4 regions of the Providencia rettgeri genome follow, and region 3 is predicted to be linked to each of the others. Evidence: predicted binding sites of a transcription regulator. Region 3 holds the regulator's gene; each other region holds the start of a gene.
What was found. Region 3 encodes CRP, which controls carbon source genes, mostly activating them, when cyclic AMP is high. Its sites were predicted from a motif close to ATGTGANNNNNNTCACAT; they were not measured.
Positions count from the first base shown of each region.

Region 1: serA (phosphoglycerate dehydrogenase) is a predicted target of CRP. The motif match lies at 5,356-5,373, and genes of this name have one in related genera.
Region 2: cdd (cytidine deaminase) is a predicted target of CRP. The motif match lies at 5,678-5,695, and genes of this name have one in related genera.
Region 4: AB6N04_RS06145 (sugar transporter) is a predicted target of CRP. The motif match lies at 3,585-3,602, and genes of this name have one in related genera.

Region 1 covers NZ_CP163512.1:690,432-698,043, forward strand. The annotation lists gene AB6N04_RS03035 (YacL family protein) at 148-513, shown strand; gene mscS (small-conductance mechanosensitive channel MscS) at 655-1,521, shown strand; gene argO (arginine exporter ArgO) at 1,856-2,488, shown strand; gene AB6N04_RS03050 (oxidative stress defense protein) at 2,644-3,375, shown strand; gene AB6N04_RS03055 (LysR family transcriptional regulator ArgP) at 3,372-4,286, opposite strand; gene rpiA (ribose-5-phosphate isomerase RpiA) at 4,480-5,148, shown strand; gene serA (phosphoglycerate dehydrogenase) at 5,649-6,899, shown strand; gene AB6N04_RS03070 (5-formyltetrahydrofolate cyclo-ligase) at 6,946-7,536, opposite strand.
Region 2 covers NZ_CP163512.1:2,355,064-2,362,675, forward strand. The annotation lists gene AB6N04_RS10630 (LemA family protein) at 1-148, opposite strand, end outside; gene apbC (iron-sulfur cluster carrier protein ApbC) at 518-1,630, opposite strand; gene metG (methionine--tRNA ligase) at 2,103-4,130, shown strand; gene AB6N04_RS10645 (CidA/LrgA family protein) at 4,437-4,904, shown strand; gene AB6N04_RS10650 (CidB/LrgB family autolysis modulator) at 4,904-5,599, shown strand; gene cdd (cytidine deaminase) at 5,802-6,689, shown strand; gene AB6N04_RS10660 (serine protease) at 6,801-7,612, opposite strand, start outside.
Region 3 covers NZ_CP163512.1:3,957,477-3,965,088, reverse strand. The annotation lists gene AB6N04_RS18205 (YheU family protein) at 1-68, shown strand, start outside; gene AB6N04_RS18200 (phosphoribulokinase) at 127-993, shown strand; gene AB6N04_RS18195 (OsmC family protein) at 1,075-1,482, opposite strand; gene crp (cAMP-activated global transcriptional regulator CRP) at 1,839-2,471, shown strand; gene AB6N04_RS18185 (hypothetical protein) at 2,670-4,082, shown strand; gene AB6N04_RS18180 (aspartate aminotransferase family protein) at 4,128-5,342, opposite strand; gene AB6N04_RS18175 (aminodeoxychorismate synthase component II) at 5,471-6,046, opposite strand; gene ppiA (peptidylprolyl isomerase A) at 6,438-7,010, opposite strand; gene yihA (ribosome biogenesis GTP-binding protein YihA/YsxC) at 7,300-7,612, shown strand, end outside.
Region 4 covers NZ_CP163512.1:1,357,219-1,364,830, reverse strand. The annotation lists gene nhaB (sodium/proton antiporter NhaB) at 1-547, shown strand, start outside; gene dsbB (disulfide bond formation protein DsbB) at 705-1,226, shown strand; gene AB6N04_RS06155 (DUF333 domain-containing protein) at 1,463-1,762, opposite strand; gene AB6N04_RS06150 (multidrug efflux SMR transporter) at 1,801-2,133, opposite strand; gene AB6N04_RS06145 (sugar transporter) at 2,247-3,446, opposite strand; gene AB6N04_RS06140 (DUF2594 family protein) at 3,868-4,089, shown strand; gene AB6N04_RS06135 (hypothetical protein) at 4,263-4,541, opposite strand; gene AB6N04_RS06130 (hypothetical protein) at 4,977-5,285, opposite strand; gene htpX (protease HtpX) at 5,346-6,227, opposite strand; gene AB6N04_RS06120 (cell envelope biogenesis protein TolA) at 6,650-7,363, opposite strand.

The DNA of each region.
Region 1 (7,612 bases), 1.1 Mb from region 3:
CTTAATTTTAAGCGAACTTAATTAATGCTGCTTTGAATCTCATACCTTTATTGAAATATCGCGCAATAGCCGTTAATACCTCTCAACAAACTTAATTATCTCGCGTTATACTGAACCGTAACGACGCAAAGAGTAGAGGTATTGCATATGGACTACCAATTTTTCCAAGATATTACCGGAGTCATCTCCGCAAAATTCTCGATGGATCATGAGGCGATTGGATATTGGCTGAATGAAGAGGTCAAAAATGACCTTAGTCTGCTTGATACTATCGAAGAGAACTATGAAAAAATAAAGGGCAGTGAAAAACAGTGGGAACTGATTGGGCATGAATATACACTGCTGCTTGATGATGAAGAGGTGATGATTAGAGCGAATCAATTGTCATTTGAAACAGAGGGTCTCGAAGAGGGGATGAGTTACTACGATAATGAAAGCGTTGCTTTTTGTGGTATTGATGACTTCCTATTAATGTTAAAGGACTATCGTCAATTTGTTATCGAAAATCGATAAATTAATTTTTTTTAGTGATAAGTTTTGTGTTTTAACAAATTATCGCTATTATTTGCAGTGAATGGCTTGCTAATTGCCGTTTTAGTGCATCAATGGCGAGTAGAGTATATTTTTGATAACAAAAGCAAAAGGGATAATTATATGAATGCTGATGATGTTACAGGTGCGTTGAATGATGCAACGAATTGGTTTGTCACAAACCAAGATCTGTTAGTTCAGTATGTTGTGAATATCGTTTCGGCTATCATCATCCTGATTGTGGGTATGATGATTGCTAAATGGGTCGGTCGTGGCTTGCATCGTGTGATGACCATGAAAGGCATCGACACAACAGTAAGTGACTTTTTATCAGCGATTGCCCGTTATACTATTGTTGCGTTTACCTTAATTGCTGTTTTAGGCAAAATTGGTGTTCAAACGGCTTCCGTGATTGCCGTTATGGGGGCCGCAGGTTTAGCCGTTGGTTTAGCATTACAAAATTCACTGGGTAACTTTGCCGCAGGTGTACTGCTGGTGGTATTTAGACCTCTGAAAGCTGGGGAATATGTGTCTATCGGTGCGGTTGAAGGCACAGTGCAAAATGTACAAATTTTTTCTACTACACTAAAAACGGCGGATGACCGGATCATTGTTATCCCGAATGGTAAGATAATAGCGGATAACATTATCAATACAACGCGCGAGCCAAACCGCCGTCAGGATATAATTGTGGGTGTGGCTTATGATTCTGATATCGATGTGGTAAAAAAAGTATTAGGGGACATTGTTGCTGCGGATAGCCGTATTCAGCATAGTAAAGGAGTTATTATTCGTTTGCATGATATGGCACCTTCCTCATTAAACTACTTAGTGCGTTTTTGGACAACGAATGGCGATGCATGGCCAGTATATTGGGATCTGTTAGAAGCCTTTAAACGTGCATTAGATAAGCACAATATTGGTATCCCATTCCCACAAATGGATGTACATTTACATCAACAGGGTTCACAGACCAATAAAATTCAATAGATGTATTGTTAGTTAGACATGAAAAATGGCGCAATTTATAGCGCCATTTGAGGTTGTTGACAAAGTGGGATAAAAGCGTGGTTTTTCCCACTTTGTGTTATTAGGCGAAAATCAACATATTGATTTTCCTTATTTTTTCAAAACCTATCCACCCTGCCGCCAAACATGTTATGTTTGTCAGCAGTCTGAATGGCGCAATTTATAGCGCCATTTTTTGCATATCGCCCAATCCTATAAGTCTTGCTTATGGCCTATTAGAGTTAATCATTTCCACTGATAATAATTCATCGTTATTATTCATGCAGTTGAGTTGAATAATTATTAGGGTTTTTGCATGTTTACAACATATATACAAGGTGCGCTACTGGGTGCTGCAATGATTTTACCTATAGGGCCACAAAATGCTTTTGTTTTACAACAAGGTAGTCGTAAACAGTTTCATATGATGAGTGCATTTCTATGCGCTTTAAGTGATACAGTGCTAATTATTGGCGGGGTATTTGGTGGCAGTGCATTATTAAGCCAATCTGAAATATTGATGCAGTTAATCACATGGGCGGGTGTTATTTTTTTAGCATGGTATGGCTACGGTGCATTTTGCACCGCACTTAGCCCCGATGATGTCATATTGCGAGCGGAAAATAAGGTCAGTACTCGCTGGAAAGTGATTGCGACATTGTTTGCGGTAACTTGGTTAAACCCCCATGTTTATTTAGATACTTTTGTGGTCCTTGGCAGCGTAGGCGGGCAGTTAGAGAGCCAGTTTCGCCCTTGGTTTACAGCGGGAGCATTAACAGCTTCTTTTGTATGGTTTTTTGCTTTAGCAATTTTGGCAGCATGGTTTTCACCTGTATTGAACAAGCCTCGTTCACAGCGAATTATCAATATTTTTGTGGGTACGGTGATGTGGTTCATCGCAATTCAATTGGCAATACAAGGGCTTAAAGGTTTAGGTTTGATATCCTAATGACAATATAACCTCAACAGAATGATAAATGTGGTGAATTTCTTACTATTCTGATCTGCACTTTTTTTATGATGTGTTACTGTTAATTTGTACTCGGGATAGTTTATGGTGAACTGTCCCTTTTTTAGCGACAAATTATTGTATTGGGAGGTTCTGTGAAATTAAAATCTTTAGTTCTCGCTGCCATGGTGGCAGGTACAGCGGTTCCTACCCTGTCATTGGCTGACGCGTTACCGAATGGTCCCCACATTACGACATCGGGTAATGCTGTCGTGAAAGCGACGCCAGATATGGCAACATTGAATATTGTTGTTGAGGTGACGGCTAAAGACGCAGCGTCGGCAAAAGCCGCAGTCGACAAACGCGTTGCGGAGTATTTCGAATTTTTAAAGAAAAATGGAATAGAGAAACAGGACATTAATGCAGCTAATGTGCGCACGCAGCCAAAATATGATTACAGTAGCGTAAAACAAAAATCGACGATTGAAGGTTATACGGCGATTCGTTCAGTGGAAGTGAAAGTGACTAAACTCGACCAACTGAATACATTGTTAGACGGTGCGTTAGCCGCAGGTTTAAATGATATTAATTCCGTGCAGTTTGGCGTGGTGAACCCAGAGCAGTATCGCGATGCGGCGCGCACCCAAGCTATCAAAAATGCAACCGAGCAAGCTAATGTGCTTGCAAAAGGGTTTAATGCTCAATTAGGTCCTGTGTATAGCATTAATTATAATGCACCTGCTGCGGTGCCGTATCCAGTGGCGGCAAGAGCCTATGGGGGTAAGATGAAATCGGCCGTTCAAGATCTCAATATTGATGAGACCTATGAACAGCAGAGTATTGATTTTAATGACCAAGTTGACGTGGTTTTTGAGCTAAAACGCTAATCGTTAATTGCGATATCATCTTCTTGTTTTAACATCTGGCGTCCTGTTTTTAATAGGGCGTCAGTCACTTTTCTCATTGTCCGGCTTTCTGGCGCAAAACGGTGCCAGTACAGCATGCGTCGTTGGCATAATCCTGGCGTTAAATCGACTAATTCACGATTTTCTAACTCTTGAGCAATTTGTAAGTGTGGGATCATACAACAGGTAGATCCTTGTTTAGCTAATTGCACAAAGGCCTCTGATGAATTAACGATATGACAAGGAACACTGCCCGGTGATAAGTCAAAGTTTTGCTGCACAAACGCTTGGTGCATATCATCCAAGTGGTCAAATGCCACTGCAGGTGCCTTCAATAAGGAAGAGCGAGTGACGCCATTAGGGAAATACTTGGCAGCGAAATCAGGCGAAGCAACAAAGATATAATCTAATGCGCCCAACTTATCGACTAGGCAGCCCGGTAAAGCCTGTGGCTGGATACTGATTGCGCCGACAACTTCACCGCGTCTTAGACGTTCTTGGGTGCGTGTCTCGTCTTCCACTTGGATATTCAATCGGATAGGACTATTGCCTAACACAGGATTGAGCGCCGGGAGGAACCAGGTTGCTAAACTGTCGGCGTTGACCGCAAGGGAAAGCAACAATGGGGTAGAGCCTGTATTTTCGTCTCCGAGCCATTGTTCTTCCAACAATTCAACTTGATGAAGCAGTGCTAACAGCTTTTGGCCTTGTTCGGTCGGCTTTGGCGGGACGGTTCGTACCAGCAAAGGTTGGCCAAATAAGTTTTCTAGCTGTTTTATCCGTTGTGAAACAGCGGATTGTGTAATGCATAGCTTCTGAGCTGCACGCTCAAAGCCGCGTTCGCGGATAACGGCATCCAGTGCTTGTAATGCGCGATAATCGGGGCGCTTCATCAAAAAGTCTCCTTGTTGTTATTCTGCTAAGCACTATGCCATATTTTTATTGATAACACCTGCAATTATTGCGGGCACTCGACAAATCGCAAGAAGTCACGCACAAATGCACAGAACAACACTGCAACTTATTGCTTGCTCGGTATATACTAATAGAAGATTAGGTCTCAATTAAATAGCAAAAGGCATAAGCATGACGCAGGATGAATTAAAAAAAGCGGTGGGTTGGGCTGCACTTGAGTACGTTAAGCCGGGCACGATTGTCGGTGTCGGAACTGGGTCGACCGCATCGCACTTTATTGATGCATTAGCCACAATAAAAGGGCAAATTGAAGGTGCCGTTTCTAGCTCCGAAGCTTCTACGCAAAAACTCAAATCATTGGGTATTCCTGTTTTTGATTGTAATGAAGTGGATTCATTAGATGTGTATGTTGATGGCGCAGACGAAGTTGACCACCATATGAACATGATCAAAGGAGGTGGTGCTGCGTTAACTCGTGAAAAAATTGTCTCTGCGATTGCCAAAACGTTTGTCTGCATCGTTGACCAATCAAAACTTGTCGATGTATTAGGTAAGTTCCCCTTGCCTGTTGAAGTGATCCCAATGGCCCGTAGCTATGTGGCGCGTGAATTGGTGAAACTGGGAGGGACTCCTGAATATCGCCAAAACGTGGTCACTGATAACGGCAACGTGATTTTAGATGTTCACAATTTAACGATTGTTGATCCGGTGGCATTAGAAAACACTATCAACGGTATCGCTGGGGTTGTGACTGTTGGTCTATTTGCCAACCGTGGTGCTGATATTGTCCTGATGGGCACAACGGATGCAGGTGTCAAAACGATTAAATTGCCATCGTAGTGACTGACGATGAATTGATTTGTTTAGTCTATAAGCCAGCAAGCGATTTAGCTGCTGGCTTTTTTTATCCGATGCGCCTTATCTCCCCGTTCTTCTGAGCTGCACAGGGCAGAATCAATGCTCGGACTGGAGGCAGCGATCACGAAACAGTTTTATAAATATCATTAATTTAAAATTTATTTCATTTTTTTTAATATCCCGTTATTTTGGTGATATATCTCACATTAATATGCATTGTGCAGGAAAAATCCTTATTTTGTGTTACTGCTCCTGATTTTCTGCCATTTAACTTCTTTTTCTTCGCGCTTTTTAGCATCTTTTAAGCAAACGGTTGTATTGATACTGCGCAGAATTTTGCTATGTTGGTATACGCTTTTCATACTTCAAGGTAGATGAATGTGCTGGTATGAATATGCCTTGAATTATGTTGAGAAAAGTTATTAGTCAAACAAGCAAATTCATCTGTCACAAATTAAAAACGTTCACGATAGGGTAGGGAAATGGTTAAGGTATCTTTGCAAAAAGACAAAATTAAATTTTTACTGCTAGAAGGTGTTCACCAAAGCGCGGTCGATAACCTAAAAGCCGCGGGTTACACCAATATTGAATATCATAAAAGTGCATTATCCGATGAAGAATTAAAACAAGCGATTAAAGATGCGCGTTTTGTGGGTATTCGTTCCCGTACTCATTTAACTGAAGAAATTTTTGCTGCGGCAGAAAAATTAGTGGCCGTGGGATGTTTCTGTATCGGAACCAACCAAGTGGATCTGGATGCCGCTGCAAAACGCGGTATCCCTGTCTTTAACGCACCTTTCTCAAATACCCGTTCTGTTGCTGAAATGGTATTAGGTCAGTTATTACTGCTATTACGTCGTATACCTGAAGCCAATATGCAAGCACACCGTGGCATTTGGGAAAAACAAGCGAAAGGCTGTTTTGAAGCGCGCGGTAAACGCCTTGGTATTGTTGGATATGGTCATATCGGTACTCAGCTGGGGATCTTGGCGGAAGGTATTGGTATGAATGTTTTCTTCTATGATATTGAAAACAAACTGCCTTTAGGTAATGCAACGCAAGTTCGTTCTTTGACTGAGCTGCTTAATATGAGTGATGTCGTCAGCCTGCATGTGCCAGAAACAGCCAGCACGAAAAATATGTTTGGCAAAGCGCAGTTTGACCGCATGAAACCAGGCTCTATTTTTATCAACGCGTCGCGTGGTACTGTGGTGGAGATCCCTGCATTGGCTGCGGCGCTGGAAAGCAAGCATTTATCGGGGGCAGCGGTTGACGTCTTCCCAAGTGAACCTGCGGCAAATAATGATCCAAATGATCCTTTTGTTTCTGAGCTGATTAAATTCGATAATGTGATTTTAACGCCTCACATTGGTGGCTCTACTGAAGAAGCCCAAGAAAACATAGGATTAGAAGTTGCAAGTAAACTGGCAAAATATTCAGATAACGGTTCAACGCTTTCTGCGGTTAACTTCCCGGAAGTTTCTTTGCCTGTACATACTGAAGACACTAACCGCTTCTTGCATATCCATGAAAATCGCCCAGGTATTTTGAATAGCATCAACCAAGTGTTTACTGAAAGCAATATTAACGTGGTTGGTCAATATTTGCGGACATCGGGTAATGTTGGTTACGTCGTCATTGATGTCATGATGCAGACACCAAATCAAACAGATGAAGCGTTACAAAAACTCAAAGATCTGCCAGGTACTATTCGTGCACGCCTGTTGTTCTAATTTTGCCTAACACGTTTTATTTTTGATGATATGGCGCAGGTATTGCTTACCAGCGCCATATTTTTTTCGGAGTAATAATTTCGGGTAATGGGATATCCCAATGCGCGGCGGGCAGTTGCTCAACAAGTTGGCAATCATGAGCTAGCCCTATTGGATAAAAACCCCGTTGTTGCCAATTCGCCAATGTCCTATCGTAAAAGCCTCCCCCCATACCTAGGCGTTGTCCATAGCTATCAAATGCCACTAATGGGATTAACATTACATCAAGTTGCTCTGGCGGCAGGACATCACGTACATCTAATGGGGGCTCTGCAATGTTAAAGCGATTGTTGACCAGTTGTGTATCTGGGCGATAGTGAAGAAAAAGTAAGTGATGGGCACTAACAGGGTGCAAAACAGGTAGATAAACCTGTTTATTTTGTTGCCATAAAGCATCAATAAGTGGCTGCGTATTGATTTCACCATCGAACGATAAGAAGAGGGCGATGTTTTTTGCCTGCACAATTTTAGGATGTTGCAAGGCATTGACCTTAGCCTGTTCAGCGGCTATGTGTTGTTGTTCAGGTGTTAACTGACGGCGAGCTTGCCGAATTGCTTGGCGGATATGTTGGCGTTGTGCGGAGTGTGTGTCTTGCATATAAATAACCTACATTAAACGGCGATAGGAAATAGCAATATTTAAAGCAGTATATCGCAAGCTTAGAGATAGTGTT
Region 2 (7,612 bases), 1.6 Mb from region 3:
GCAAGCTATCAAACACTTTTCCGCGACGATCTAATTGAACGGAAATTTCCGTTTCACTAGAAACTACAGCTTCACGTAATGCCACGATGCGGTTATAAAAATAAATAACGATCAGCACTACTACGACAATAAAAATTAAAAATTTCATAATCACCTTTTAGGGCTTACCCATAGGAAGAAAATTCATCAACACAGATATTCCCCTATTCTACGCGATCATCGTGCAATATAAAAACAATCCACACATAAATCAGAAAAAGAGAAAGTTGATAACCAGTAACTCATACAAATAAAAAGGCTATTTAGTGTTAAACACTAAATAGCCTCAGACTGCTGACAAACATAACATGTTTGGCGGCAGGTTGGATAGGTTTTGAAAATAAACAAGGAAAATCAATATATTGATTTTCGCCTGATAACACAAAGTGGGAAAAACCACGCTTTTATCCCACTTTGTCAACAACCTCAGGCTATTTAGCGTTAATCACTAAATAGCCTACATTTGAATTACTGTAAATTACACAGCACGGAATGAAATTTCCGTTGGGATTTTCTCCCCTTCCCAATACATTAGCGCAGAAATACCAGAAGCGATTTCACGGTAAATATCCGCAAACTCCCCTTCAGGATCACGCATAACAGTAGGTTGACCACGGTCGAGATCTTCACGCAAAGAAATATGCAGCGGTACTTGACCTAACAGTTTCGTGTTATATTTCTCTGCTAATTTTTCTGCACCACCCGTGCCGAAAATAGGTTCGACATGACCACAGTTACTGCAAATGTGTGCGCTCATATTTTCAACTACGCCTAAAACTGGCACATTCACTTTCTTAAACATCACAATACCTTTCATCGCATCAACCAAGGCAATATCTTGTGGCGTTGTGACGACAATTGCCCCTGTTACAGGGATATTTTGTGACAGTGTTAATTGGATATCCCCGGTTCCCGGTGGCATATCGATAACTAAATAGTCCAAATCAGGCCATAAGGTATCTTGCAGCATTTGCATTAGTGCCTTACTGGCCATTGGGCCACGCCATACCATCGCGTTATCGTCAGTGACTAAATAACCGATTGAGTTAGTTGCTAAGCCATACGCCATAATAGGTGCCATATGCTGACCATCTGGGGACGTTGGACGCTCTAACGTTGTACCTAACATATTTGGGATAGACGGGCCATAAATATCCGCATCAAGGATACCGACTTTCGCCCCTTCTTGTGCCAGTGCTAATGCTAAGTTTACAGATGTACTGGATTTACCTACCCCACCTTTACCCGAGCTCACTGCAAGAATATTGCGCACCCCATTAATGCCCGGTAAATCGTTCGCACGTTTTAGTGTCGTTACATTATGACGTAGCTTCCACTCGACAGCGTGAGCGCCTGTGAGTTGTTTTAACTCTGCTGTTTTTTCACTAATCAACGTTTGGAAAGGCCCTTTCCAAACAAATGGCATAACTAATTCGATGTGCAGCACATTATCCAACATAGCACAATGATGTAACGCTTTGATAGAAATCAGATTACGTTGCAGTGTTGGGTGTGTAAATGAAGCCAAAACTTTGGAGACTTGTTCAGTCAGCAGTTCTGGTTTGTTCTGCTCGGGGGATTTATCGTTCATCCCGGCTCCTTTATTTATATTTTTGAACTATAGATATCCTATATCACTCGATAAGCTACCTGAGATTAAATGGATATACTTTGACTGAGGTTAATCATAACAGAGAACACAAAAAATAGTGACGATATCGAAGCGTTATTCTTCATGACTGATTTTTACAGCACAGATAGATCAAAAATAGCGTATTAATACAATTCACTAGATTCAATTTATTGAAATAATTTAAAATATTGCAATACGACAGCCCTTTGGTTTCGATTAATACACATAAAAACTCACCATCAAAAAAATCAGCTCCTAGCCGTAAAAATCAGCAGCAAAGATAAACAGCCCTAGCACGCAAAAGCCTCGAACAGGCAAAAATTTCTTTTTCCAACAAATTTCCAATTAATCCTTTATACCCCTAGCAGCGATGGTTTTGATCGGTTAACATCAAAGACCCTTTTCAAATAATGGAAGTCAGAAAGTTACTATGTCTCAAGTCGCGAATAAATTACTGGTAACCTGTGCGTTACCCTATGCTAACGGTTCAATCCATCTTGGTCATATCCTGGAACACATTCAGGCTGATATTTGGGTCCGTTATCAGCGAATGCGCGGCAAAGAGGTTCATTTTATCTGTGCCGATGACGCGCACGGAACGCCTATCATGCTTAAAGCACAGCAACTCGGTGTGACACCTGAAGCCATGATTGCCGAAGTGAACCAAGAGCATCAGAACGATTTTGCTGGTTTTGCTATTAGTTATGATAATTATCACTCTACACACAGTGAAGAAAATAAAGAGTTATCAGAACTGATTTATGGAAAACTGAAAAATAACGGTTTTATTAAAAATCGCACAATTTCTCAGCTTTTCGACCCAGAAAAAGGCATGTTCTTACCAGATCGCTTCGTTAAAGGCACCTGCCCGAAATGTAAAGCAGAAGACCAATACGGTGATAACTGTGAAGTGTGTAGCGCAACCTACAGCCCAACAGAGTTAATCAATCCACGATCGGTCATCTCTGGTGCAACGCCTGTGATGCGTGATTCAGAACACTTTTTCTTTGATTTACCTGCATTTAGCGACATGTTACAAGCATGGACTCGCTCGGGTGCGCTACAAGAACAAGTTGCCAACAAAATGCAAGAATGGTTCGAATCAGGTTTACAACAGTGGGATATTACCCGCGATGCACCGTATTTCGGTTTTGAAATTCCTGATGCGCCGGGCAAATATTTCTACGTTTGGTTGGATGCCCCAATTGGTTACATGGGGTCATTTAAAAACTTGTGTAGCAAACGTGATGATCTGAATTTTGATGAATTCTGGAATAAGGACTCAAAAACAGACCTTTACCACTTTATCGGTAAAGATATCGTCTATTTTCACAGCCTGTTCTGGCCTGCCATGTTAGAAGGTAGCCAATACCGTAAACCAACTAATCTGTTTGTTCACGGTTATGTTACGGTTAATGGTGCAAAAATGTCTAAATCTCGCGGCACATTTATTACTGCACGTTCGTATTTAGACCATTTGGATGCAGACTGCTTACGTTATTATTATGCGGCGAAATTATCTTCCCGTATTGATGATATTGATTTGAACCTTGAAGACTTTGTTCAGCGCGTAAATAGCGACATCGTGAATAAAGTGGTTAACTTAGCGTCACGTAACGCAGGTTTTATCGCTAAACGCTTTGGCGGTAAATTGTCGGCAAACTTAGCTGAGCCTGACTTATATCAACAGTTTATCGATGCTGCCAAAGTGATCGGTGAAGACTATAACAATCGAGAGTACAATAAAGCTATCCGTGAAATCATGGCATTAGCTGATATTGCTAACCGCTACGTTGATGAGAAAGCCCCTTGGGTCGTGGCTAAGCAGGAAGGTAAAGACCAAGAGTTGCAAGATATTTGCTCAATGGGTATCAACCTATTCCGCATACTGATGACGTACCTGAAACCTGTTTTGCCGGGCCTAACCAAACGCGCCGAAACCTTTTTAAATACTGAACTGTCTTGGGATGAGATTAACACACCATTACTTGACCACAGTGTTGCACCGTTCAAGGCTCTGTTTAACCGCATTGAAATGGCGAAAGTCGATGCGATGGTTGAAGCATCAAAAGAAAGCATCAAGCCAATCCAGCAAGTGACTGGTCCTCTTGCTGACGACCCAATTCAAGATACAATCACCTTTGATGATTTTGCAAAAATTGATCTGCGAATTGCATTAATCAAACAGGCTGACTTTGTCGAGGGTTCCGATAAGCTTCTGAAATTGCAATTGGATATTGGTGGAGAGACTCGCCAAGTGTTTTCTGGCATTCGCTCTGCATACCCGGATCCAAAAGCTTTAGAAGGTCGTTTAACGGTGATGGTGGCTAATCTCGCACCACGTAAAATGCGTTTCGGCGTATCCGAAGGCATGGTGATGGCTGCGGGCCCTGGTGGTAAAGATATTTATCTGCTTAGCCCTGATAGTGGGGCACAGCCAGGTATGCAAGTTAAGTAACACTGATTTGTTATAGAGCCTTTTTAGCCTGTGAAAGTGGAGAGCAAAACTCTCCACTGAGGTTCTTAACTAAGTGGGATAAAAGCGTGGCTTTTCCCACTTTGTGTTATCAGCCGAAAATCAATATATTGATTTTCCTTATTTTTTTAAAACCTATCCAACCTGCTGGCAAACCTAATCGGTTTGCCAGCAGTCTGAGTGGAGAGCAAAGCTCTCCACTTTTTTATTGCCTTTTTATTGTGATCGGTAGCACAATAAAAGCGTTAATTGTATGATGAATAGATGTTAAGCTACGAGGCAACGCTCATGTCATTTAAACAGGTGCTGATAACGGGGTGGCAGTACTTGCGAGCTTTCGCAATACTTTACTTCTGCCTGATAGTCGGAAACCTTATCTCTACCCTACTTCCTTTTGCCATTCCTGGCAGTATTGTCGGCATGTTAATTTTATTTGCATTGCTAGCGCTGCAAATTATCCCTGCTCACTGGGCACAACCCGGATGCAGTATTTTACTGAAAAATATGACCATTCTGTTTGTGCCTATCGGTGTAGGTATCATGAATTATTATGACTTACTGAGTCAGCAGTTGATCCCAATTGTGGTTTCCTGCGTTGTCAGTACCTTAATTGTGATGATTGTTGTCGCCATCAGCTCCAACTATATTCACAAAGAACGCCCTGTCGTGGGGGCTAAACCTGATGAAGTTTCCCTTCCTCCTGAGGATCCTCTTTCTTCGGTGATTAATAATGATAAAACTAAGGGGAAAGATTAATGTTAACGCATATTTGGTGGTCATTACCGCTAACCATTGTGGTTTTTTACCTTGCTCGCAAATTATCTGTAAAATTTAAGCTGCCAATATTAAACCCCTTATTAATGACTATTGCTGTGCTTATTGCCATATTGGTGATGACTAATACACCCTATGAACATTACTTCGCAGGAAGTAAAATTCTGAACGATTTACTGCAACCCGCAGTTGTGGCATTGGCCTTCCCACTGTATGAACAAATGCACCAAATCCGAGCCCAATGGAAGTCCCTATTTAGTATCTGCTTTGCAGGTAGCATAGTCGCCATGTTCAGCGGCGCAGCAATGGCATTCTGGTTAGGGGCAACACCCGATATCGCCGCCTCTGTATTGCCGAAATCCGTCACAACACCGATAGCGATGGCAGTGGCTGATTCAATTGGAGGGATCCCTGCGATTAGCGCTGCTTGCGTCTTGTTTGTGGGTATTTTAGGTGCCATGTTTGGGCACAGTTTATTTGATGTTTTACGTGTTCGTACCCATGCTTCTCGTGGTCTTGCAATGGGAACAGCTTCCCACGCATTAGGCACCGCGCGTTGTGCTGAAGTGAACTATATTGAAGGCGCATATAGCTCGCTCGCATTAATGACCTGTGGAGTGATCACCTCGTTAAGTGCCCCATTTATATTTCCTATCATTTTACATCTTTTTAGCTAATCTTATTAGTTAACTATCCGATTAAATCTGATAAGTAAGAGTGCGCAATTTCTCTTACTTATCACTCGACGGAAAAACATGAGATATATCTCTCATTTAAAGAATTTGTTTCACATGTTTCATTTGATTTAGTGATGTGAATCACATATTGATATATGCTTTATTGAATAGAATAAAAACAATTAAATAGGGAGGGTAACTCATGCATTCACGATTTAAGGCCGCTTGGGCCGAGCTTCCAGAGAAGCTACAATCTGTACTTAGACCTATCATTGATAAATCTGATTTCCCGGGAATGCTAACGGCAGAGCAAGTGCAACATATTAAAGCACAAAGTGGCGTTAGCGACTCTGAACTCGCCTTCTCATTACTCCCTTTTGCAGCAGCCTATGCCGTTACGCCCATTTCCCATTTCCATGTCGGTGCAATCGCTTGCGGTGCGAGTGGTAATTTATATTTCGGCGCCAATATGGAGTTTAGCCATGTCTCAATGGGGCAAGTGATCCACGCTGAGCAATGTGCGATTACCCATTCTTGGATGAAGGGTGAAAAACAAATTATCTCAATCACTGTGAATTACACACCCTGTGGTCACTGCCGCCAATTTATGAATGAATTACGTGAAGGCGGAAAGATTATGGTGCATTTGCCGGGTCGTCAGCCCGCGGTATTACACCACTATTTACCTGATTCATTTGGCCCTGCCGATTTAAACATTGAGACGCTATTACTTGATTCTGTTCAGCATGGTTATAACAACCAAAGTCGTGATCGGTTGTTAAGTGCGGCTATTGACGCAGCTAATCAATCCCATGCCCCTTATAGCGAATCGCATTCAGGTATTGCTGTGCAGCTCAAAGATGGTTCATTGTTTACGGGTCGCTACGCTGAAAATGCCGCATTTAACCCAAGTTTGCCGCCACTGCAAGCTGCGTTAATTATGATCAACCTTGCTGGTAAAGATATTCATGCGATTGAGCAAGCTAAGTTGGTAGAAAAGCAAGATGCAATAGTGAAACAGTGGTGTACTACTGAAAATACATTACGGGCATTGGGTTGCCAGAATATTGAATTAGCTTATTTGGATTAATTTTATATTATTTAAAAATAACGGTTATTACTAATAATATGAATATAAGGCAATAACCGTTTATTGTAACAAGTTATCATAGTACATATTTATCTTTTATTATTATCAATTTTAGTTAAAACTAAAAGATGCCCCAGAAGAATAACCACTATAACTAAACTCCGGTACACTCGGCATTGAAGGCATTGAATATCTATCATCAAATGAACTCATTGAATTATCCATTGATGACATACTATCTCTTAGATTATCAATCATACAATCGTACTGTTCCACATCAGGCTTATAATTAATCGATGGCGAATCAAATAGTCCCGTTTCAGGCAATATATAATCTGGTTTTTCAAGATAATACTCTGAAAGAGGATTTTTATGTTCAAATTCAGTTTGCCCTCGCCAATCAGTTTGTACAGAAAATCGGCTATTATCGCCAGATGGAAAATCCCAGAATGAGAACCTGTTAGTTCCCCTATCGATTAGTGGGTTACCGGTTTCATATGTTAACCCTTTAATGTAGTCTATATCCGCATACACTTTAGGTGAGTCAAAAAAATCATAGGTATTTTTTAAGCTAATGATTCCACTGTCATAGACATTGTCTATATCTGCAACCCTTCGTAGCCAACGGTGTATTTGAGGCTGCTTACTAGCAGGTGCATCATACATACTCTCAACCATCGTATTTAAGATCCCCAAACTTAATTCAGCTTCTTTTTCTGTATTTCCTACCGCATCTAGCGATTTTTCCCAATAAAACTCTCGCGTTTCTTTATCTGGAAGCACATCGAAAAAAGGTTGCAAAGTCCAGGTTTCCGCTGGCAGTCCATATCTGTTAAAAACATCTTCATGAAATACCATTGCTTCTTCATGATTTATATCTCCGTTTATTTCTGTTTCGCCATCTTTAAATCGACTTTTGAGTG
Region 3 (7,612 bases):
CTGGCGAAATTGTGCTAGTCTGGTCACAATTGCATGAATCGGTTAATTTCATGCCTAAAGCCCGCTAACCCGCTTCGCTCGCTGTTGCTAAAATAGTGGCCATAAGCGCAACACAGGGAGTCCGCTATGTCCAAAAAACATCCGATTATTGCCATCACTGGTTCAAGCGGTGCCGGCACAACCTCTACCAGCCAAGCATTCCGTAAAATATTTCACCAATTAAATATCCAATCTGCCACGCTAGAGGGCGATAGTTTCCACCGTTATACGCGCCCTGAAATGGATATGGCGATCCGCAAAGCGAGAGAACAAGGACGGCACATTAGCTACTTTGGTCCAGAAGCCAATGACTTTGCGCTACTTGAACAAACGCTGGTTGATTATGCTAAAACTGGCTGTGGAAAATCGCGAAAATACCTACATACCTACGATGAAGCGGTGCCTTATGGTTTACAACCGGGGACATTCACGCCTTGGGAAGCACTGCCTGAAAAAACCGATGTGCTATTTTATGAAGGTTTACACGGTGGGATAGTAACCCCCGAACACAATGTTGCCCAACATGTTGATTTATTAGTTGGCGTTGTACCTATCGTAAATTTGGAGTGGATACAAAAACTGATCCGCGATACGACAGAACGCGGGCACTCTCGAGAAGCTGTGATGGACTCAGTCGTGCGCTCGATGGGCGATTACATTAACTATATCACGCCACAATTTTCCCGTACGCATATTAACTTCCAACGCGTCCCCACGGTAGATACTTCAAACCCCTTTTCAGCGAAAGCCATTCCTTCACAAGATGAAAGTTTTATTGTTATTCGCTTTCGTGGGCTAGAACAGATCGATTTCCCCTATCTACTATCAATGATATCTGGCTCTTTCATCTCAGCAATGAATACGATTGTCGTACCCGGTGGGAAATTAGGTTTAGCGATGGAGTTAATTATGACGCCAATAGTCGAAAAATTAATTAGTCGAAAGCACAGCTAAATTTTTTGATTATTATAAAAGATGCTTATCATTAATTAAGGTAAGCATCTTATTTATCAAATATAACAACAACAATTAAACTTATTTTTGGTTTTTTATTTCAAAGCTATGTGACACTTCAACGGTTTTTTCTAGCATTAACGCCACTGAACAATATTTTTCAGCCGAAAGTTGCACTGCACGTTCAACGGCTTTATCCGTTAATTCATTTCCTGTTACAATAAAATGCAGATGAATTTTAACGAAATAACGTGGTGCTTCTTCACGGCGCTGAGAGGTTAATTTCACTTCGCAGTCGGTAATATCATTACGACCTTTTTGTAAGATAGATACCACGTCGATGGCGCTGCAACCGCCCGCAGCCATTAGTACCATCTCCATTGGGCTTGGTGCTTTATCTCCAGCATTACCGTCCATCATCACTTGATGACCTGATGCTGACTCACCTAAAAAAGAGAGGCCTTCTACCCATTTAACTCTTGCTTCCATTTTATTCCCCTTGAAATGAAATCGATTTAAAGGCTACATTGTTCCATAGATATAATAAATGTTATATCAGCTTTATTCTGCTGAAGCGATACAGGAGAGACTTTCTGTATTGGATATGCTACAAACAATACTTAGTTGATAGGATTAAGATCAAAACTCAACGTTGCATTTGATTATATTATAGTGTTGATATCAATTTGTTCACCCTAACCATGAAAAGCGATTGATATAATGTTGCTATTCTTATTATTTAGGGTATATAAGACAAATTAATATGCTAAGCTAGTGACTTTAAAGCCAGCCTTTCTGGTACGCTTTTTCCGGATGGCTGCAATAACATACAGAGGATAACGCTAATGGTTCTCGGCAAGCCACAAACAGACCCTACTCTTGAATGGTTTTTGTCACACTGCCATATTCATAAGTATCCATCCAAGAGCACACTGATCCATCAGGGTGAGAAAGCAGAAACCCTTTACTACATAGTTAAAGGTTCAGTGGCTGTTTTAATCAAAGATGAAGAAGGCAAAGAAATGATCCTCTCCTACCTGAATCAGGGGGATTTCATTGGTGAGCTTGGATTATTTGAAGAAGGGCAAGAACGTACTGCGTGGGTTAGAGCAAAAATCGCCTGCGAAGTTGCTGAAATTTCTTACAAGAAATTCCGTCAATTGATTCAGGTTAATCCTGATATCTTAATGCGTCTCTCTGCGCAAATGGCAAGCCGCCTGCAAACAACGTCAGAAAAAGTGGGTAACCTCGCTTTCTTAGACGTTACAGGTCGTATCGCTCAAACGTTACTGAATCTCGCTAAACAACCTGATGCCATGACACATCCAGATGGGATGCAAATTAAAATCACCCGTCAGGAAATTGGTCAAATCGTTGGTTGTTCCCGTGAAACTGTCGGCCGTATTTTAAAAATGCTGGAAGATCAAAACTTAATCTCCGCACATGGTAAAACCATTGTTGTTTACGGCACACGATAATTAACCTTTCGCCTCACTCCCTTGGTGAGGCGCACTCTTTCGAATAGCTTTATATCATTGGTATAAAGCTATTTACATGAATGATTAGTGATAATCATATTTCCCATAACAATCCAAGTAGTATCGTTTCTTTATATTTTCTAGCTAATTGTCAAACTAAGATAGTGATAACTAATCATTACTCGGAGATTATTAGTTATGAAAATAGACAATAAACAAAATAATCATTTAGCCAGCATATCTAGTAATAAAAATATTCCCCCTCGAACGCCTTCAGTCATTTGTAATTTAAATACTATCAAAACATTCAATACCGTAAATTATCAGAAAATAAATTTTGCTATTCAGTCTCGATACTTTCATGAAAGAGCACAACCCGAATTAGACCATCTACCTTATTCACCACCTGTTGAAAAAATCTTGCTACCTTATAAATATCATGAAGATGAGTTTATTTCTCCATCAAATATCTTTAAGCGTAGCATTATCATAGAACAAAATTCACCCAAAAGCGTTAAACAGGAAGATACCGCCATGAAAATTAGTAATCCTAATTCTGAATCAATAAATATAAATAGAAAAAACTTAATTAAAGATTTTGGCATCAACAAATTAAAACACTTTTTCTATGAATCTATTGATAAAATAAACTCAACAGGTAAGATTCGAGCTTTAATCGTTATGAATAAACTGAAGCCCAGAGCAGAAGATTTATACAGTGTTAAGTTTTATAGTCAACAGAGGATCACTGAAATACAAAAGACTAACAAACAAAATACAGAGACTGTCAATAACGAAAGAAATCTGCCAATAGCATTTTCAGGTAAGGATAAAGCGCAATTTAATCAGGCTAAAATATTAAAAAATGAAATTTATGAACTCGAAAAAAAGATATTACATTATGATAATTTTAGTCATGTAGGTGATAAGTTTCAATATACCAAATCAGTACAACAACTGATTAATGAATGTATTTTATCTCCATCGAATAAAAGAGGTAATAAGTTTAATGCCACCATTGAGACTATGAATGGAATTATTAATAAGCTAAATAGTCAACACCTTTATTTTAAAGAAAATAAAAATACAAACATAGAAACCACATCTAAAAAAATTATGTTCAATAGTAATGAGAGTCTAAACTCTAATTCCTCAGGTTATTTCTCAGAATCAACTGATACATCGGAATATAGTTCAGAAGAAACTATAAAGCAAAATATAACCAATAAACAGACTATTAATCGAAAAAATAATATGCAAGAAAACGAAAAATTAAAAAATACAGAAACTCCTCTTAAAAAAACACATATTACAGTGAAGCCGAAGAAAAAAACATATCAGTTTAATGGAAAAATATACCAAACTAAGACATCAATGCTACGAGCTAAACATAATAGTGAAAAATATCAATTTCCACTACATGAAAATTCTCCAATAATAATTTCAAATCATGGAAAACCAGAAACTAAAAAATTAGAAGCTCTGCTAAAAGACTCAGTAGCAACTGTTGATGATTTGATTCATCTTCAAGTCGAAATAGAACAAGAAGAAGCCCATTCTGCTGAAATAAAAAATCAACTAAAGAAGTTAGGATATAGCGTAACAGCTTAATTAGAATGAAGGTGCAGCGAAACATCTGCACCTTTAATATAGTCGCTAACCCAGCAACTTCCCAATCGCCGCATCTAACTTCGCCATTCCACTATTAATTTCTTCTTCAGAAATAATCAGTGAAGGCGTAAAACGCAGTACGTTAGTACCTGCATTTAGCATCATCAGGCCTTCCACTGCGCTGGCTTGCAAAATATCTTTCGAACGGTTCAATAGCCTGCCATCTAATTCAGCACCGATTAATAGTCCCATGCCTCTGATCTCAGAAAAAATACCATATTTTTCATTAAGTTTATTAAGATGAGAAACAAATAGCTCACGGCGTTTTTCAACACCGCTTAAGACCTCTTCAGTATTAATAATATCGAATGCGGCATTACCGACAGCACAAGCTAATGGATTCCCCCCGTAAGTCGTACCATGGGAACCGACTTCCATGGTTTTCGCGATTTCTTCTGTGGTGATCATTGCACTAATTGGAAAACCGCCGCCCAGTGCTTTTGCCGTAGTTAAAATATCGGGTGTCACACCATAGTGCATATAAGCAAATAATTTCCCTGTACGCCCCATACCGCTTTGCACTTCATCGAAAATTAATAAGGCATTATTTTCATCACACAGCTTACGAACTCCTTGCAGGAATTCTGAAGTCGCCGCAGTGACGCCACCTTCGCCTTGTACGGGCTCTAAAACAACCGCACAGGTATTTTCATCAATCACCGCTTTAACCGCGTCAAGGTCATTAAAAGGCACATGGATAATATCGGCAGGCTTTGGCCCAAAGCCATCGGCATATTTAGCTTGCCCTCCTACCGAAACAGTAAATAAGGTTCGGCCATGAAACCCCTGCTTAAATGCGATAATTTTCGTTTTATAAGGGCTATATTTTGTGATGGCATAACGGCGCGCTAGTTTAAATGCCGCTTCATTCGCTTCAGAACCTGAGTTAACAAAGAATGCACGATCGGCAAATGTTGCTTGGGTGATCTTTTGCGCTAACTTAAGCGCCTGCTCATTTGTAAAAATATTACTGACGTGCCAAAGTTTTTCACTTTGCTCACGAACCGCAGCAACTAAGCTCGGATGGCAATGTCCTAAAGCTAAAACTGCAATCCCACCTGCAAAATCAATATATTCTTTACCTTGTTGATCCCATACACGGCTTCCTTCACCCTTCACTGGAATAAACTCTGCTGGCGAAAAAATAGGCAACATGACTTGATCAAAAGTCTGCCGATTTACTGATTGTTGTTCTGTCATACCCCTCACCTGCTCTAACTTGATGCCTAAGTGAAAATATAAGCATCAAATATGAATAAAAAATCACAAAAGAGCAATAGCTAAGGGAGAAATATGCATAATTAATTTTTAACTAGGATATGACTAAACTAATATTTTAAGAAATTATTCAATAACTCATGGCCTTGTTCGCTCAAAATGCTTTCAGGGTGAAACTGAACGCCTTCGATTGGTAAGGTTTTGTGCCGTATTCCCATGATTTCATCAACATCACCGTTATTCAGTGACCATGCGGATACATCAAAAGAAACAGGAAGTGTCTCTGCGGCAATAACCAGAGAGTGATAACGAGTGACTGTCAGCGGACGGTTCAAACCTTTGAACACGCCTTGATGGTTATGATGGATTGCAGATGTTTTGCCATGCATCACCTCACGAGCTTTGACCACAGATGCACCAAAAGCTTGGCCTATGGCTTGGTGACCAAGACAAATGCCTAATATAGGCAGCTTGCCCGCAAAATATTTTATTGCCTCAAGGGAGATCCCCGCTTCATCTGGTGTGCATGGCCCAGGTGAAATCACCAGATGTGTAGGCGCAAGCTGTTCAATTTCTTCGATGGTAATTTCATCATTACGTTTTACAACAACCTCAGCCCCTAACTCACAAAAGTATTGGTAAAGGTTGTAAGTAAACGAATCGTAATTATCAATAAGTAGAAGCATAGTAGCCTATCCGACTGATTTTTATCATTATATATTATTTCCAATGCATATTTTTTTGATGTTGGCAATCAGAACGATGATTAAAACACCACAAAAAATATCAAAGGGCGGCTATCATATCACAGCCAAGGCAGGAAAATAGCCTATTTAAGTCAAGGAATGCTTTTTATCTCTGAAAATTTCCATATAAAAATCATGGGATTATATTTACACTCCCATAACAACTTCATAATGAGATTAAGAATTACTTTAAATACAAGGTAGTAAAAGTATTTTTAAATACGGTGAGATTCTGACAAACTTTTCGTAAGTGTCACAATAAAACCGCAGAGAGAAAGGTCAATTTGCAAACGAAAGTGGGTAAACGCATTCGTTTACCCACAAAGCTGTATTACGGTTTTTTAATCACTTCTGCGGAAATAATTTTGATCGGTTCAACAGGGACATTTTGATATGGGCCAACATTCTCAGTTTTCACTTTAGAGATTTTATCTGCCACATCCATGCCTTTAACCACTTTACCAAATACGGCGTAGCCAAAATCACGTTGACCATGATCTAAGAATGCATTGTCAGCAACATTAATAAAGAACTGGCTTGTTGCACTGTCTTTGTTTGCTGTACGTGCCATGGAAATAGTACCGCGCAAGTTACGTAAGCCATTATCTGCTTCATTTTTGATAGGTGCACGGGTTTGTTTTTGCTGTAAGTCTTTATCGAAGCCACCACCTTGGATCATAAAGCCTGGGATCACTCGGTGGAAGGTTGTTCCATTGTAATAGCCTTCATTGACATATTGAACGAAGTTTTCTGTCGTCACCGGCGCTTTCTTACTGTTCAATTCTAATTCGATATTACCCGCTGACGTCACTAATTTGACATAAGTTTCACCTGCAGATAATGCAAGAGAGGAGGCGCTCATTGCGCAAACGGCCAAAAGTGGCACAAAAATTCGTTTTAACATGTAAGATCCCTTTCGTTATGACGCATGACAACTGCAATTAGCCAATTCTAGAGTGAAGACGCCGAGATTGCTAAAGATTTACCTATATTTACGCCAAAAGCTTGAAAAACACCAAATGCGTTAGATTGTAGACCAATTGTGATGATTTCTCCATTGCCCCCTTTTACTACTATTATCCATTTATTCAATATAGGTAACGTAAGCACTGTCAATATTTCGAGTTGTCGGAAGAGGCAAAGCAAAGCTATAATCCCCCAGCCTTTTGAGGCTAACTCAGGGAGAACGACCAATGGCAATTAAAAATCATAACTATCAGATGGCAAAATTTGTCATTAGTGCACCCGATATCCGTCATCTACCCAAAGATACGGGTATTGAAGTGGCTTTTGCTGGCCGCTCAAATGCAGGTAAATCCAGTGCGTTAAACGCATTAACACAGCAAAAAAGCTTAGCACGTACCAGTAAAACACCAGGTAGAACGCAGCTAATCAACCTATTTGAAGTTGAAGAAGGTGTGCGCCTTGTTGACCTTCCTGGTTATGGTTATGCCGAAGTTCCTGAAGAAATGAAGCGCAAATGGCAACAAGCTCTTGGTGAGTATC
Region 4 (7,612 bases), 1.8 Mb from region 3:
TGCATTTTGTGGCATCACTGACGAACATGCACTGGGTAAAGCGTTCGAAGAAGCCCTCCCTTTCACCGCATTATTAACCGTATTTTTCAGCATCGTTGCTGTTATTATTGACCAACAGCTATTCACACCGTTTATTCAGTTCGTATTACAATCATCCGAGTCCTCTCAACTGTCCTTATTTTATCTGTTTAATGGCTTGCTATCTGCCGTATCAGACAATGTTTTTGTCGGTACAGTGTACATTACAGAAGCCATGAAGGCCGCAAATGAAGGGCTTATTTCAGCGGAACAATACCAATTCTTAGCCGTAGCCATCAACACAGGGACAAACCTCCCATCGGTGGCAACACCTAATGGACAAGCCGCATTTTTATTTTTATTAACCTCAGCCCTCTCCCCATTAATTCGTTTATCTTATGGTCGAATGGTATGGATGGCTCTTCCTTATACCATTGTCATGACCATTGTTGGCTTATTAGGCATTGAGTATTGGTTGGTGCCAATAACACATTGGATGGGCGCCATTGGTTTAATATCTTTTGGGTAGTGATGATGTGTAATATCAATCAGGCGTTTTTCCTAGCGCCTGATTGTAATGTTTGGTAAAACCTAACTAGAAACGGTATTTATTTTGCTTTAAGCGCTTTTTTTATCAGTCAGATAGGGGCAAAATGTGCGCATCACTCAATTAGGATATCTCACGTATGTTTCGATTTTTTAACTACTGCTCACAAGGACGAGGCGCGTGGCTATTAATGGCCTTTACCGCCTTTATGTTAGAGTGTGCCGCACTGTATTTTCAACATGTCATGAAATTACAACCCTGTGTAATGTGTATTTATGAGCGTGTTGCATTGTTAGGCGTGATGTTCGCAGGCTTAATTGGTGCCATCGCACCACGGAATGTTATCGTTCGCTGGGTTGCGATTGTTATCTGGATTTACGCCGCTTGGCGTGGTTTAAGCCTCGCATGGGAACACACCATGCTGCAACTTTATCCTTCACCATTTGCTTCTTGCGATTTCTTTGTCAACTTCCCTGACTGGCTACCTCTGCAAGAGTGGGTTCCTGCCATGTTTGAAGCAACGGGTGACTGCGCTGTAAGGCAGTGGGTATTTATCGGTCTTGATATGCCGCAGTGGTTAATTGGTATTTTTGCAGCTTATATTTTAGTTGCGGTTATTGTACTCATTAGTCAATTTTTCCCTAGTAAAAAATCACGTTAGTCATATCTGAACTGAAACATGTAAAAAGCCCCCAATTAAAGGGGGCTTTCAGACTGCTGACAAACCGATTAGGTTTGCCAGCAGGTTGGATAGGTTTTGAAAAAATAAGGAAAATCAATATATTGATTTTCGGCTGATAACACAAAGTGGGAAAAACCACGCTTTTATCCCACTTTGTCAACAACCTCAAAGCCCCCAATTAAAGGGGGCTTTCTTTTGTAAAGCTTGAATAAAGATTAAATACAAGCACCACTTTGGATCACATTTGCAGCGCAACGTTTGCCATTTGCAAATTGGCAGACCGCAGTTTTATCGCCATTCAGCTCAAACGTTAATGCAGGTAATCCCCCTGCTGAAACGCAAGCTTCTTGAGCGCCTGGGCCCAAATTAACCACTTGCTTCGCATATTGAGTTGCAGAATTATCAACGGTTTTATTCACTTCTGAGTTTCCACAAGCCGATAACATCACTGACATTATTCCGGCAACCACCACTGCCATCACCGATTTTAATAACTGACTGACCTTACGCCCCATGCGCTTTATCTCCCGTTAAACCGTTGTCATCCCTTGCACTAATGTGCGCTACTTTTTGAAAATAAATTGATTACTAAAACACCAACTATAATTAATAGCATACCAATAATTGCAGGTAAATCGAGTTTTTGGTTATAAATAAAAATTGCAGCGACCGAAACAAGCACAATTCCTAAGCCAGACCAGATGGCATAAGCAATCCCTAATGGCATCACTTTCACGACCTGTGATAACCCCCAGAAAGAGACGCCATAGCCAATAATCACAATTAATGACGGCCAAAAACGGCTAAACCCCTCAGAGGCTTTTAGTGTGGTTGTTGCAATGACTTCGGCAAGAATAGACATTAAGAGAAAACTTAGACCTTTCATCGGTGATCCTTAGTGTTGTATTAAAAGAAACAAATAGCACAGAAAACAGAAAAAACTCTGTAGCCGTTAAAAGCGGTACAGAGCTTATTTTAATATTACATCAAGCTAGATTGTTAATGTTGTGCAGCAAGGACCTGCTTATCACTTAAGATTTGGCTATAACGCCTAAACAAATAGAGACACCAGACAAGGGATATTGCACCAATCGCCCCCCCTACATAACCAATTTGCGTCATCCCCAGATGTACAATCACTTGATTACCCAGTAATGCGCCACCGCCGATCCCGATATTAAAGATCCCAGAGAAGATAGCCATGGCCAAGTCTGTGGCATCCGGTGCTAAATCAATCACTTTGACCTGCATCCCTAGGCCAATGCACATCATCGCAATTCCCCAGAATATCGACAATAGAACCAGTGACCATGCATTTGCCCCCATAGGTAACAGCAATAGCAGGCACAGCGTCATTAAAGCTATCGCTGAGGGTAAGAATATTAAGGAGAGCTTAGTGCTATAGCGACTAAAAATGACACTACCGATGATCCCTGATGCGCCAAAAATCAACAGTAATACCGTAGCAAAGTTTTGACTTTGATGCGCCACATCACGGACAAATGGCTCAATATAGCTATATGCAGCAAAGTGTGCGGTTACCACTAACACGGTAAGTGCAAACATGCCCACTAACGCAGGACGTTTAAATATCACGGGAAGACTTTTCAACGAACCAGAATGTTCACTTGGTAAGCGCGGTAAGAAGCGAAGCAGCGCAATCATAGTGAGTAATGCCACGACACCAATACCCAAGAACGTCACTCGCCAGCCTAAAAACTGCCCGATGATACGACCGATTGGCAAACCTAAAACAGTGGCTAACGCCGTCCCCGTTGCCAGCAAACCTAACGCTTGTGCTTTTTTACCCGCTGGCGCCACACGAATAGCTAATGATGCCGTGATCGACCAAAACACCGCATGAGATAAAGCAACACCAACACGCCCCACTATTAACATGTTAAAGTTCCACGCAAAACCTGAAACAATATGGCTAATAATAAAAATAACAAATAAGAAGCCCAGTAGCTTACGGCGTTCGATTTTACTGGTTAATAACATTAACGGTAACGACATTAACGCCACCACCCACGCATATATGGTGATCATCAATCCTGTATGCGCCACCGTCATGTCAAAACTGGCTGCAATATCACTTAATAATGCAACAGGGACAAACTCTGTTGTATTAAAAACAAATGCAGCAACCGCTAACGCTAAAACGCGGATCCAAGCGGTTTTTCTCGATACTTGTGTCATTATTTATTTTGCCTTCAGTTTTCCATAAGCTAATTACACAAATCGATTGCCGATTTATGACGATGGCACATAGGAAAATATTTGTTTAGAACTAAACTGAACGATTAAACGGTGTTTTATTGCGCTACTCACCGAATTATGTGAATTGTATCACAACTATTTGGCTATTTTAAAGCTTGCTCTCGGTGTTGATCATGAACAAAAAAGAGTTGTACTTACTGTTAGCCCTCTATCAAAAATATAATGCTGCAAAATTCAGCTAAGCTCATGCTGAAAAATTCAACTAATAGATGCTTATTTAGCTGCTTTATTTTCTGATTACATACATCTTATTTATCTGAAAGCACATATTATTTTTTCTATGCTACAATCGATAAAATTACTTTTGATAAAATTACTTTTTTCTTAAAGGATTGATTTAATGAAAACCCATTTTCCTACTGAACCTGATGTCAACGCACTTGCCGATGAAGTAACATGCTTAAAAAATTTGGTCACCCATATGCTTAAAGCTATTGGTCAAGCTGATGCAGGTAAGATTTTGATCAAAATGCAACGCGAAGTTGCTCAAATGGAAGACCAAAAACAAGCAGAAACCTATACCAGTATCTTAGAACAAATTAAAACTGGTTATCGCCAATAGATTATTTAGCGATAAATGCTATTTAAAGCATAAAAATAGCAAAGAATGGATTAACTGCACAAATAACTAAGTTTTTGTTACCGAAATCATCTATCTTTATTAACGAATTAAACCATTCTTTATTCATTTAGCTCCCCCTTCAAACCCTATGAAGGGGGTTTTTTTTATCTTATTTATTGTTCTGCTTGCGTATACAAGCTCTTGCAATAACTCACATATTCATCAAGTGTTGTATTCTTCGTTTGCTTATCCCAACTTGTTTGTTCTTCAAATGCCCACACACGAAATACCTGTCCTAAATTTGCCCCAGACATCCCCACTTCTTTATAAATTCGATGGTAAAACCCTTGGTCTGATTGGTAAATTTCAAATTTAATGGGGACAAGTCGTGCGGGGTTAGCGACTGTTTGAAATGAATTACCGAAAAGCATTGTTTTAACCAGTACGTCCATATGGCTATCCTTTTGAAAATTAAACACTAGGGTCTGTTTATCTTGGTTGCTGATTTTTACCGTTAAAAACGGCCAAAAAACAACCCAATAAATGGATGAATGGCTCCGTCATGTTGACTGACGACGACGTGAATCAGATATTGTCTCTAAACGCTGTTCTGCGAGTTCCATCAAAGCACATTACCCGTTTGATGTTAGGGGCACTTGTCGATTTCACTAAGCGGGGAACCTCTCCCCTTGCCTAAAATCGCTGTAATTCAAATAAAAATTGACCATCAAAGCCTACATATCTCCTAGCGAAATACGCTATCACTAGAATTAATATAGCTTATTATGGATATCTATGTTGAAGATGCATTATTAAATAAATAGATATTTTTTACTTATAAGGCTAGCTGTGTCCTATAGGCTTTTTTATAAACCCTTAATTTGGATTTAGCTTGTTGGAATACTATGTAGCGCAATTTCCCAATCCTCATAGGGTGGATCAACGACATAAGAGTGATCATCATACCAACGAATATAGTCAGTCGCGCGTTTTTGGGCGTATGTGAAGTTAATAACATCGCCATTTTCATCAAGTTCTAATGTATTGATTAAAATGGCATACACTTGCTCGACTAAACTAGGATCATCTGCACATAATTCAACATAATCAATACCATTGAGCATGTAGTGGCTACCACTGGTCATAAAATAAGCGAAAGTTCTCAAGGCACCGCTAACACTATTTGAAAGTTTCATTTTTTTTATTCCTATTAATATACATTAAAAAAGCCACTTCATTAGAAGTGGCCTTTTGTACTATTTTAAATATTCACCGGAGCGAAGCGCTTCAATGCGTTTGTCTAACGGTGGATGTGATAGGAATAATTCACTAAATGCCTTACCACGGCCATTGATGCAAAATGCCATCAAACGCCCTTCCTCTTGCGGCTCATAACTGGTTTTCAATCTTTGCAGGGCTGCGATCATTTTTTCACGCCCAACTAATTTTGCCGAACCTGCATCAGCATGGAACTCACGATAGCGAGAGAACCACATGGTAATAATGCTCGCTAAGATACCAAACACAATTTCCAATACCATGGAAACCGCAAAGTAAACCATCGGATTACCGTTACTACTTTCGCTTTCGTTATCATTATTTGACATAAAGCCAGCTGCTAATTGGGCAATAATACGAGAAATAAAGATGACGAAGGTGTTTACAACACCTTGCAGCAAGGTCATTGTAACCATATCGCCATTAGCAATATGGCTGATTTCATGGGCGATAACGGCTTCTGCTTCATCGCGGCTCATATTTTCAAGTAGCCCTGTACTCACTGCAACTAATGAATCATCGCGACGCGCCCCTGTTGCAAACGCGTTGATATCTGGTGCATGGTAAATAGCGACCTGAGGCATTTTAATGCCGACTTGCTGTGCTTGACGCGCAACCGTTGTCATTAACCATTGTTCAGTTTGATTACGTGGATTTTCAATAACCTCACCGCCCACCGATTTCAGTGCCATCCACTTTGACATTAACAATGAAATAAAAGCACCACCAAACCCAAACAGACCCGCCATAATGAGCAAGCCTTGAACACTGCTGCCGCGAATACCCGTTAAACTTAATATTATTCCAAACACAAACATAACCGCTAAGTTTGTGAGCAAGAATAAAGCAATTCTCATCATTTTTTTGTATTCCTTGGTAAAAACTAAGATCACGTAGAATTTACTTTATAAATAAGGTTTTTTCACACTATTTCAAGTCAATTAACACGAAAACAGCAAAAAACAACATAACTTTACATAGCAAAACTAAAAAAGGGTAAAAGTCTCCAGTACACGCTTTTGGCGATACGCATTCGAATTTTAACTATTTGTTTTAAAAGGTTCACTTTTTAACCCGTTCAATTTCAACTTGTTTTTAATTGAATAGAGAAAGCTAATTTTTGCGCAAAATAGCGCTGAATAATGTATTTATCAGAGCTTTTGCTGACTTTCCTAGCCTAATAAGCAATAGTCAACTTTTAATGAAAATTATACACCAAAAATAATGCCACCCGAAGGTGGCATTATCATGACAATGTTAGCGAAACAGAAAAATGGGGACTTTAATTATTTGCCTTTTCCTTATCAGTTGCTTTAGTCGCTTTTTCTTTCACTACTTTTGACTTTTCTTTATCCGCCGTTTTACTTGCCTTTTCTTTTGTCTCTTTCACTGCGGCTTTTTTATCAGCTGCTTTAGCCGCTTTTTCTTTTGTCTCTTTAGTCACGTCTTTGTCCGCAGCTTTATTTGCCTTTTCTTTTGTTTCTTTCACTGTCTCTTTCTTGTCTGCCGCTTTTGACGCTTTTTCTTTTGTCTCTTTAGTCACGTCTTTGTCCGCAACTTTATTTGCTTTTTCTTTTGTTTCTTTCACTGTCTCTTTCTTGTCTGCCGCTTTTGACGCTTTTTCTTTTGTCTCTTTAGTCACGTCTTTGTCCGCAACTTTATTTGCCTTTTCTTTCGTCTCTTTCTCCACTTCTTTAGACACGTTATCTTTCACTGTTTTCGCCTTATCAGAGGCTTTACTGGATTGTTTCGCGACGCCTGCTCCAATCCCTCCCCCAACAATGCCCGCCTTGCTATTGATATCGTTTTTTAATTCAATCGTACACACTTGCTCTGAACGACTTGTCGAGCCATCGTTACAAATAAATTTGCCATCTTCACAGCGCTCTATTCCACCTTTACTGCCTGAGCAAGGATAATTCCTCGCATTCGCTGTATTAACCGCTGAAACCATCATGATACTAACGACTATCGATCCTAAAAGTATTTTACGCATGGTATTGCCTCATGTTTATGGGAGCTACACCAAAAGTTTAGGATAAATTAAGTAAAGGTAAAGCAATCCACCATCAGAACATTAATTTAGTTAATCACACTCATGAAATAAATAATCCAACTCAATTATTCCAGCATTCACCTATCAAAAACTCCGCCCCCCTAAATAAAGCTGCAGCAAAATAACCCTTCCTACCACTTAATTTACAAGATAGGGAAAGAAATACCCTGTATAAATAAATCTACACAT